3 linked regions of the Kutzneria chonburiensis genome follow. The protein of the gene in region 2 interacts with the protein of the main gene of each other region in a pairwise test. Links are inferred from orthologs where the notes say so. Each region holds a gene or a part of one and is shown on either strand. Other genes may lie near its edges. The genes, in order: tsaE, rlmB and M3Q35_RS30440.

The links.
Region 1: the proteins of rlmB (region 2) and tsaE interact in binary tests that used the Escherichia coli proteins (3 or more experiments, as listed by UniProt). The link is inferred for Kutzneria chonburiensis from one-to-one orthologs.
Region 3: the proteins of rlmB (region 2) and M3Q35_RS30440 interact in binary tests that used the Escherichia coli proteins (3 or more experiments, as listed by UniProt). The link is inferred for Kutzneria chonburiensis from one-to-one orthologs.

Annotation. Positions count from the first base shown.
Region 1 is NZ_CP097263.1:6,668,236-6,671,385, reverse strand. Bases 37-3,036 are described here. They hold tsaE (tRNA (adenosine(37)-N6)-threonylcarbamoyltransferase complex ATPase subunit type 1 TsaE), read left to right. Parts: upstream 37-1,302; coding sequence 1,303-1,770; downstream 1,771-3,036. Other genes in these bases: M3Q35_RS30430 (alpha/beta fold hydrolase), read left to right, coding at 218-1,321; alr (alanine racemase), read left to right, coding at 37-221. Outside these bases: more of alr, read left to right, coding at 1-36. UniProt on the Escherichia coli protein: Required for the formation of a threonylcarbamoyl group on adenosine at position 37 (t(6)A37) in tRNAs that read codons beginning with adenine.
Region 2 is NZ_CP097263.1:7,802,163-7,805,282, reverse strand. The notes cover bases 48-3,017. They hold rlmB (23S rRNA (guanosine(2251)-2'-O)-methyltransferase RlmB), read left to right. Parts: upstream 48-1,033; coding sequence 1,034-2,002; downstream 2,003-3,017. Other genes in these bases: M3Q35_RS36115 (MBOAT family O-acyltransferase), read left to right, coding at 2,072-3,017; cysS (cysteine--tRNA ligase), read left to right, coding at 48-1,022. Also shown: more of cysS, read left to right, coding at 1-47; more of M3Q35_RS36115, read left to right, coding at 3,018-3,120. UniProt on the Escherichia coli protein: Specifically methylates the ribose of guanosine 2251 in 23S rRNA.
Region 3 is NZ_CP097263.1:6,671,542-6,674,566, reverse strand. The notes cover bases 112-2,986. They hold M3Q35_RS30440 (NAD(P)H-hydrate dehydratase), read left to right. Parts: upstream 112-774; coding sequence 775-2,199; downstream 2,200-2,986. Other genes in these bases: alr (alanine racemase), read left to right, coding at 2,260-2,986; glmS (glutamine--fructose-6-phosphate transaminase (isomerizing)), read left to right, coding at 112-761. Outside these bases: more of glmS, read left to right, coding at 1-111; more of alr, read left to right, coding at 2,987-3,025. UniProt on the Escherichia coli protein: Bifunctional enzyme that catalyzes the epimerization of the S- and R-forms of NAD(P)HX and the dehydration of the S-form of NAD(P)HX at the expense of ADP, which is converted to AMP.

The sequences.
Region 1 (3,150 bases), 1.1 Mb from region 2 along the record:
GCCGGCCGGTAGTGGGCCGGGTCTGCATGGACCAGGTAGTGGTGGACTGCGGCGACGATCCGATCGCCGATGGCGACGAGGTGTTGCTGTTCGGCCCGGGCGAGCACGGCGAGCCGACGGTCCGGGAGTGGGCGGACAAGGTGGGCACGATCGACTACGAGATCGTGACCGGCATGTACCGACCGAGGGTGCGGCGCAGTTACGTCGGCGGCAGCGGATGAGGCCGTGGGTGAAAGCCGCCGGGGTGACCGGCGGCGTGGTCGGCGCGGCGGCGACGGGCCTGGTGCTGGGCGCGGCGGCGCAGAACGCCCGCATCGCCCGGCAGCGCCGCGACACCGACGACCCGCACGAGGACGAGCCGTTAGGCCAGTTACGCCCCAGCCGCGAGTGCACGGTGGCGGCCGACGACGGCGTGCCGATCGCGTGCGAAGAGGTCGATCCCGAGGACGGCGGCCGGCCGGTGCTGACCGTGGTGCTGGTGCACGGCTTCGTGCTCGACCGCCGCTGCTGGCATTTCCAGCGCCGCGACCTGGCCAAGATGATCGATCCCCGGGTCCGCCTGGTGCTGTACGACCAGCGCAGCCACGGCCGTTCCGGCCGGGCCACCGCCGAGTCGAGCACCATCGAGCAGCTGGGCCACGACCTGGATTCGGTGCTACGCGCCCTGGTCCCGAAGGGCCCGCTGGTGCTGGCCGGCCACTCCATGGGTGGCATGACGATCATGGCGCTGGCCGAGCAGCAGCCGGAGCTCTTCATCGAACGGGTCCGCGGCGTCGCCCTGATCGGCACCTCGGCCGGCGACGTCGGCGCCTCCGGCCTGCCCCGCCCGTTGCTGTCCCGGCACAACCCGGCCACCCGGGGCCTCGGCCTGCTGGCCAACTGGCAGCCCAGCCTGGTCGAGTGGGCCCGCAAGGCCGGCGGCCACATCACCTGGAGCGCCATCCGCCGGCTGGCCTTCGGCGACCGCGCGGTCAGCCCGAAGCTGGTCGACCTGATGGACACGATGATCGACGGGACCTCGCTCGCGGCCATCACCGACTTCGTCCGTACCCTTGGCTCGCACAACCGCTACGCGGCGCTGGCCGGCCTGCGGCACTGCAAGGTGCTGGTGCTGTCCGGGGACGCCGACAAGCTCACGCCGTTCCGGCACGCCGAGGCGATCGCCGCCGAGCTGCCGGACGCCGAGCTGGTCCGGGCCGAGGGCGCGGGCCACATGGTGATGCTCGAGCAGGCCGACCTGGTCACCGAGCGCCTGGTGGAGCTGGTGCGCAGCTGTGCGGACGGCGAGACGACTGGACGGCGATGGTGGAAACGGGCGTGAAGGAACTCCGGCTGCCGGAGGAGGCGGACACGGTCGAGTTCGGCCGGCGGCTGGGCGCGTTGCTGCGGGCGGGCGACCTGGTGCTGCTCTCCGGCCCGCTCGGCGCGGGCAAGACGGCCATGACCAGGGGTATTGCCGAGGGGCTCGGCGTTGCCGGCCGCGTCAGCTCGCCGACCTTCGTGATCGCCCGTGAGCACCGGGCCGGGCCGCGGGGCGTGGCCCTCGTGCACGTGGACGCGTACCGCCTGGGCGGTCACCTGGACGAGCTCGACGACCTCGACCTGGACACCGAGCTGATGGACGCGGCCGTGGTCGTGGAGTGGGGCGAGGGCGTCGCGGAGCGGCTGTCCGAGGACCACCTGCTGGTCCGCCTCACCCGCCTCGACGACGACGTGCGAGTGGCGGAGCTCCACCCGCAGGGTACCTGGACCACCCGCCAGCTCCCCTAATTCTTGTCACATGCGCTTCCTATGTGGCATCAGGCGCCACATAGGAAGCGCATGTGACAAAAGAGGGCGCTAGGGCAAGGCTCGCTTGGTAACCTTGCCGAGTTCGTTGCGGGGCAAGGAATCGACAAAATTCACCGCTCGCGGCCGCTTGTGCGGGGTGAGCAGCCGAGCCACGTGCTCGACCAGTTCCTCGGCCGTCGGGGCAACGTCAGACGGCACCACCCAAGCCACGATCCGCTCACCGAGGTCGTCGTCGGGGCGGCCGGCCACCGCCACCTCGGCCACGCCCGGGTGCTCGAGCAGCGCGTTCTCGATCTCGCCGGCCCCGATCTTGAAGCCGCCGCTCTTGATGATGTCGGTGGCCCGCCGGCCGACGATGCGGATGTAGCCGTCGGCGGCGCGGGTGGCCATGTCGCCGGTACGGAACCAGCCGTCGTGCATGGCCTCCGCGGTGGCGTCGGGCCGGTTCAGGTACTCCAGGAACAGGTTGGGCCCGCGCACCTCGATCTCGCCGATGGTGGCGTCGTCGCTCACCTCGACGACGTCACCGGCGTCGTCCACCAACCGCACGGAGACGCCGTCGACCGGCAGCCCGACGGTGCCCGGCCGCCGCTCGCCCCAGGCCCGGACGCTGCAGTTCATCAACGTCTCGGTCATGCCGTAGCGCTCGACGATCCGCTGCCCGGTGGCCGTGGAGATGCGCTCGTGCAGGCTGGCCGGCAGCGGGGCCGAGCCCGACACCAGCAGCCGGGCCTGGGCGATCTGCTTGGCCAGCTCCGGATCGGCCTCAACGTCCGCGGCCAGCCGGCTGTACATGGTCGGCACGCCGAACATCATCGTTGCCGGCCCGGCCAGCTTGGCCCCGGCGGCCGCCGCGCTGAACTTGCCCATGTGGTGCGACGCCCCGCCGCGCCGCAGCGGCCCGAGCACGCCGACCACCAGCCCGTGCACGTGGAAGATCGGCAGCGCGTGCGTGACGACATCGGCGGCCGTCCACTCCCAGGCCGCGGCCAACGAGTCCAGGTTGGACGCGACGGCCCGACGCGGCAGCACGACGCCCTTGGGCGGACCGGTCGTGCCCGAGGTGTAGACGATGAACGCTGGCGCCTCCTCGTCCGGCTCCGGCGGCAGACCTTCCCCCGAACCGAGAGATCGACATCCAGCCGCGGCAACGCCGCCAGACCGCCGGGCAGCTCGACGCCGGGCGCGGCCAGCACCTGGGCCGGCGCGCTGTCGGCGAGGATGTGCTCAAGCTCGCGTTCGCCGACCTTCGGGTTGATCGGCACCACCGCGGCCCCGCCGGCCAACGCCCCGACCACTGCCGCGCAGGTCTCCAAGGTCGGCGTCGCCCACACCGCAACCCTGGCCCCGACCAGCCGG
Region 2 (3,120 bases):
AGATGATCGAGCTGATGCAGCGGCTGATCGACCGCGGGCACGCCTACGCCGCCGACGGTGACGTGTACTTCTCGGTCGCCTCGTTCCCGGAGTACGGCGCGTTGTCGGGGCAGAAGATGGACGAGGTCGCCCAAGGCGAGTCGGCCGCCACCGGCAAGCGCGACCACCGCGACTTCACGTTGTGGAAGAGCGCCAAGCCGGGCGAGCCGTCCTGGCCGACGCCGTGGGGCCCGGGACGGCCCGGCTGGCACCTGGAGTGCTCGGCCATGTCCACGTACTACCTGGGCCCGGAGTTCGACATCCACGGCGGCGGGCTCGACCTGGTGTTCCCGCACCACGAGAACGAGCAGGCCCAGTCCCGTGCGGCCGGCGACCCGTTCTCCCGGTACTGGATGCACTGGTCGTGGGTGACCATGAGCGGCGAGAAGATGTCCAAGTCGCTCGGCAACGTCATGTCCATCCCGGCCATGCTGACCAAGGCCAGGGCGGTCGAGCTGCGGTACTACCTGGTCGGCCCGCACTACCGGTCGACCATCGAGTACTCGGACCCGGCGCTGGACGAGGCCGTGTCGGCGTACGGGCGGATCGAGAACTTCGTGCAGCGCGTGGTGCAGCAGACCGGCAACGTTGAGCCGGGCGTGCTGTGCGCCGATTTCACCACCGCGATGGACGACGACCTGGCCACCCCGGCCGCGCTGGCGGCGGTGCACAGCACCGTGCGCGAGGGCAACGTGGCGCTGGACGCCGGTGACCAGGAGGCGGCCCGCGGCGCGGCCGGCTCCGTGCGCGCGATGATGGGCGTGCTGGGCATGGATCCGTTGTCCGAGCAGTGGTCCCGATCGTCCACAGCGGACAATTCGATGCAGCAGGCGCTCGACGTGCTCGTCGGCCACCTGCTGGAAGAACGGCAGCGGGCCCGGGCGGAGCGCGACTTCGCGACCGCGGACCTGTTGCGCGACCGGCTGTCCAAGGCCGGCGTCACCGTCGAGGACACCCCCGGCGGTCCTAAGTGGAGCTTGTGAGGATTTGACTGATGGCCGGTAACTCCCAGCGGCGCGGCGCCATGCGCAAGACTGGCACGAAGAAGGGCGCCGTCGTCGGCTCGGGTGGCCAGCGTTCCAAGGGCCTCGAGGGCAAGGGCCCGACGCCCAAGGCGTCCGAGCGCACCGGGCATCCGGCGCAGCGCAAGGCCAACGCCGCTGCCGCGCGCAAGGAAGACCAGCAGAAGCGGGCCAAGCGCGCTGGCAGCTCGGCCGAGACGGTCGCCGGCCGCAACCCGGTCGTCGAGTGTCTGCGGGCCGGCGTGCCGGCCACCGCGCTGTACGTGGCCATCGGCATCGACGCCGACGAGCGCGTGTCCGAGTCGATCAAGCTGGCCGGCAACCGGGGCATCTCCGTGCTGGAGGTGGCCCGCGGCGAGCTGGACCGGATCACCGCCGGCGCCATGCACCAGGGCCTCGGCCTCCAGGTGCCGCCGTACGAGTACCGGCACCCCGACGAGCTGCTCAAGCAGGCCCAGGACAGCGGCGAGCCGCCGCTGCTGGTCGCGTTGGACGGCGTCACCGACCCGCGCAACCTCGGTGCCGTCGTGCGCTCCGCCGCCGCGTTCGGCGCGCAGGGCGTGCTGCTGCCGCAGCGGCGCAGCGCCGGCATGACCGCCGTGGCTTGGCGGACCAGCGCCGGCACCGCCGCCCGGATGCCGATCGCCGTGGCCACCAACCTCACGCGGACGCTGAAGGACTGGGCGTCCGAGGGGCTCATGATCATCGGCCTCGACGCCGACGCGACGATCTCCTCCGACGAACTCGAGCTGGCCACCGGTCCGCTCGTTGTCGTCGTCGGCTCGGAGGGGCGCGGGCTCTCCCGGCTGGTGAAGGAGACGTGCGACCAGACGGTGTCCATCCCGATGGCCGCTGGTGTCGAGTCGCTCAACGCGTCCGTGGCGGCCGGCGTCGTGCTGGCCGAGGTGGCCCGGCGTCGGCGGGCGGCCGGCCGGATCTGACGTTCGGCCGATCGGCCGCTCGGTCTTGGGTTAGGGTCGACCGCCAGCGTCCCTCACCCGAGGCCGAGGATGAACTTCGTCAGCCCGCTTTTCCTGTGGTACTTCGTGCCGGTCGTGCTGCTGGCCGTGCTCGTGACGCCACGCGGTTGGCGCAACGGTGTGGTCGCCGTGGCCAGCCTTTTCTTCTACGCCGCCGGCGCCGGGCCGACCACGTTGCTGTTGCTGTGCAGCATGACCGTGAACTACCTGGCCGGCATGGTGTTGGAGCCGGCGCGGAGCAAGCTGGGTGAGAACGACCGCAAGGTCGTGCTGGCCGGTGTGATCGCGATCAACCTGGCCGCGCTGGTCGTGTGGAAGTACGCCGGGTTCCTCACCGAGCAGGCCGACAACCTGGCTCGGCTGTTCGGCGGCGGCGTGCAGGTGGCGCAGGTCGCGCTGCCCATCGGCATCTCCTTCTACACGTTCCACCACATCTCGTACCTGGTCGACATCCACCGCGGCGAGCGGGCCGCGTCGCGCAATCCGGTGGCGTTCATCGCCTACATCGCGATGTTCCCGCAGTTGGTCGCCGGGCCGATCGTGCGGTACCGGGAGATCGCCGATCAGTTGCCGCAGCAACGTTTTCACCGGCTCGACGACTTCGCCGCCGGCTTCCCGCGGTTCGCCCTGGGCCTGACCAAGAAGGTCATCGTCGCCGACCAGCTCGGTCCGGTCGTCGCCACGTGTTTCGACACCTCGCCGCACGACATGACCTTCGCCATCGCCTGGCTCGGTGCGATCGCGTACACCCTCCAGCTGTACTTCGACTTCTCCGGCTATTCCGACATGGCCATCGGTCTCGGACGAATGCTCGGTTTCCGCCTGCCCGAGAACTTCGCCCGCCCCTATTCTTCGGTCACCGTCACCGAGTTCTGGCGACGGTGGCACATGTCCTTGTCCCGTTGGTTCCGTGACTACGTCTACATTCCGTTGGGCGGCAACCGCCATGGCGTGGCCAAGACGTACCGGAATCTCGGGATCGTCTTCGTGCTCACCGGTTTCTGGCACGGCGCCAACTGGACTTTCCTGATCTGGGGCCTCTATCACGGTGCTCTGCTCGTCATCGAGCGTGGCCTCGA
Region 3 (3,025 bases), 1.1 Mb from region 2 along the record:
GGCACGCCCGTGAGCAGAAGGCCCGCGTGCTAGCCATCTGCAACACCAACGGGGCCCAGATCCCGCGCGAGTCCGACGCCGTGCTCTACACCCACGCCGGCCCGGAGATCGGCGTCGCCGCCACCAAGACGTTCTTGGCCCAGATCGCCGCCAACTACCTCGTCGGCCTCGCGCTCGCCCAGGCCCGTGGCACCAAGTACCCGGACGAGGTGGCCCGCGAGTTCCACGAGCTGGAGGCGATGCCGGCCGCCGTGCAGCAGGCGCTGGGCACCGTCGGCCAGGTCCGTGAGCTCGGCCGTGAGCTGTCCGACTCCAAGGCCATCCTGTTCCTCGGCCGGCACGTCGGCTTCCCCGTCGCCCTCGAAGGCGCGTTGAAGCTGAAGGAGCTGGCCTACATGCACGCCGAGGGCTTCGCCGCCGGCGAGCTCAAGCACGGGCCGATCGCCCTGATCGAGGACCAGCTGCCGGTGGTCGTCGTGATGCCGTCGCCCAAGGGCCGCGCGGTCCTGCACAGCAAGCTGCTGTCCAACATCAGCGAGATCCAGGCCCGTGGCGCGCGGACCATCGTCATCGCCGAGGAGGGCGACGACACGGTCAAGCCGTTCGCGGACCACCTGATCGAGGTACCGGCCGTGCCGACCTTGTTGCAGCCCTTGGTGTCCAGCGTGCCGTTGCAGGTGCTGGCGGCCGAGATCGCGCGCAGTCGCGGGTACGACGTCGACAAGCCGCGTAACCTCGCGAAGTCGGTGACCGTCGAGTAAACGGGGCTGTTTGATGCGGGGCGTGTGGACTGCCGACCAGGTGCGGGCGGCCGAGCAGCGAGTGTTCACCAGGGTGCCGGAGAGCCGGCTGATGCGGATCGCCGCGTACGCCGTGGCCAACGAGGTGCTGGCGTTGCTCGGCGAGCGGACCGGCGGCACGTCCGGGCGGCGGGTCGGGCTGCTCGTCGGGGCCGGCAACAACGGTGGCGACGCCCTGTGGGCCGGCGCTTTCCTTTGCCGGCGCGGGGTTTCCGTCACCGCTGTGCTGCTCGCGCCGGAGCGCGCCCACGCCGCCGGCTTGGCCGCTTTCCGCCGGGCCGGCGGACGCATCGGGGGCTCCGTCGCCGGTGCCGATGTGGTGGTTGACGGCATCGTTGGCTTGTCCGCCAAGGGATCCCTGCGCCCCGACGCCGCCGCACTGGTGGATTCGGTGCGTGCCCCCATCGTCTCCGTCGACCTGCCCAGCGGTGTCGACCCCGACACCGGCGCCGTCGACGGTCCGCACGTCCAGGCCACCGTCACCGTCACGTTCGGCGGTCGCAAGCCTTGCCACGTCGTCGGTCCCGGCGCGATCGCCAGCGGTCGCGTTCGGGTCGTCGACATCGGCATCGCCGACGACCTCGACGAGCCACACGCCGTCGTGCTCGATCCCGAGGACGTCGCCGACGCGTGGCCCATTCCCGGGCCGTCCGACGACAAGTACTCCCAGGGCGTCACCGGCATCGCCGCCGGTTCCGCCACCTATCCCGGGGCCGCCGTCCTCTCCACCGGCGCCGCCGTGCTCGCCACCTCCGGCATGGTCCGCTACGCCGGCACCGCCGCCGAGGTCGTTCGGTCACGGTGGCCCGAGGTCGTCGCCACCGGCCATGTCGGCGACTCCGGCCGTGTGCAGGCTTGGGTCGTCGGTCCCGGCCTCGGCACCGGCCAGGCCGGCCGCCAGGTCTTGCTGGACGTCCTCGCCGCCGACGTTCCCGTCTGCGCCGACGCCGACGCCATCACCCTCCTCGCCGGCGACCCCACCCTGTGGGACGCCCGCGACCCCGAGACCCCCATGGTTCTCACCCCTCACGACCGCGAGTTCGCCCGTCTCGCCGGCGAGGTCGGCCCCGACCGCATCGCCGCCGCCCGCCGTGCCGCCGCCCGCTTCCATGCCGTCGTCCTGCTCAAGGGCCATTCCACCGTTGTGGCTGCCCCCGACGGCCGTGTCCTCGTCAACCAGTCCCGCTCTTCTTGGCCCGCCACCGCCGGCTCCGGCGACGTCCTCTCGGGTGTGATCGGCGCCCTGTTGGCCGCCGGCGAGGACCCCTGGCTCGCCGCCGGTTGCGCCGCCTACCTCCACGAACTGGCCGCCGACCTCGCCGCCGACGGCGCCCCCGCCCCGGCCTCCCACCTCCAGTCCGCCATTCCCGACGCCATCCGCCACATCAGGGGGCTGTAACCCGTTCGGCGGCGGTTGGTCCGGCCGGGTGTCGGGGGCGTGTGTCACCATGAATGCGTTATGGCTGATCAGCACAATCCCCTCCCGCGTGCCGAGGTCCGCATCGACCTGGACGCGGTGAAGCACAACGTCGAGCTGCTGACCCGGCTGGCCGGGCACTCGGGCGCGCAGACGATGGCTGTGGTGAAAGCGGACGGGTACGGGCACGGCGCGGTGGCGGTGGGCAACGCGGCGCTGGCGGCGGGGGCCTCCTGGCTGGGCGTGGCGGCGGTGGACGAAGCGCTGGCGCTGCGTGCGGCGGGTATCCAAGCCCGCATCTTCTGCTGGCTGCACACGGTGGACGACAACTTCGGCCCGGCGGTGGCGGCGGGCATCCACCTGTCGGTGTCCTCGCTGCGGCAGCTGTGGGCGGTCAACTCGGCAGCCCGGGCGGTGGGGCAAGAGGCCCGGGTGCACCTGAAGATCGATACGGGCCTGACCCGCGGCGGCTGCCAGCCGGCGGACTGGCCGGCGCTGGTGGAGGCGGCGGCCGCCGCCCACGAAGAAGGCACGGTGGAGATCGCGGCGGTCTGGTCGCACCTGGCGAACGCGGACGACGTGGGCCACGTATCGATGGACATGCAAGCCGGTCGCCTCGACGACGCCTACAAGATCGCGCTGGACGCGGGACTGCGCCCGATCCGCCACCTGGCCAACTCGGCGGCCACGCTGAGCCGCCCGGACCTGCACTTCGACCTGGTCCGCCCGGGCATCGCGGTGTACGGCCTGAACCCGCTGCCGACGCCGTTCGATCTGCGGCCGGCGATGTCGTTCCGCTCCTCGGTGT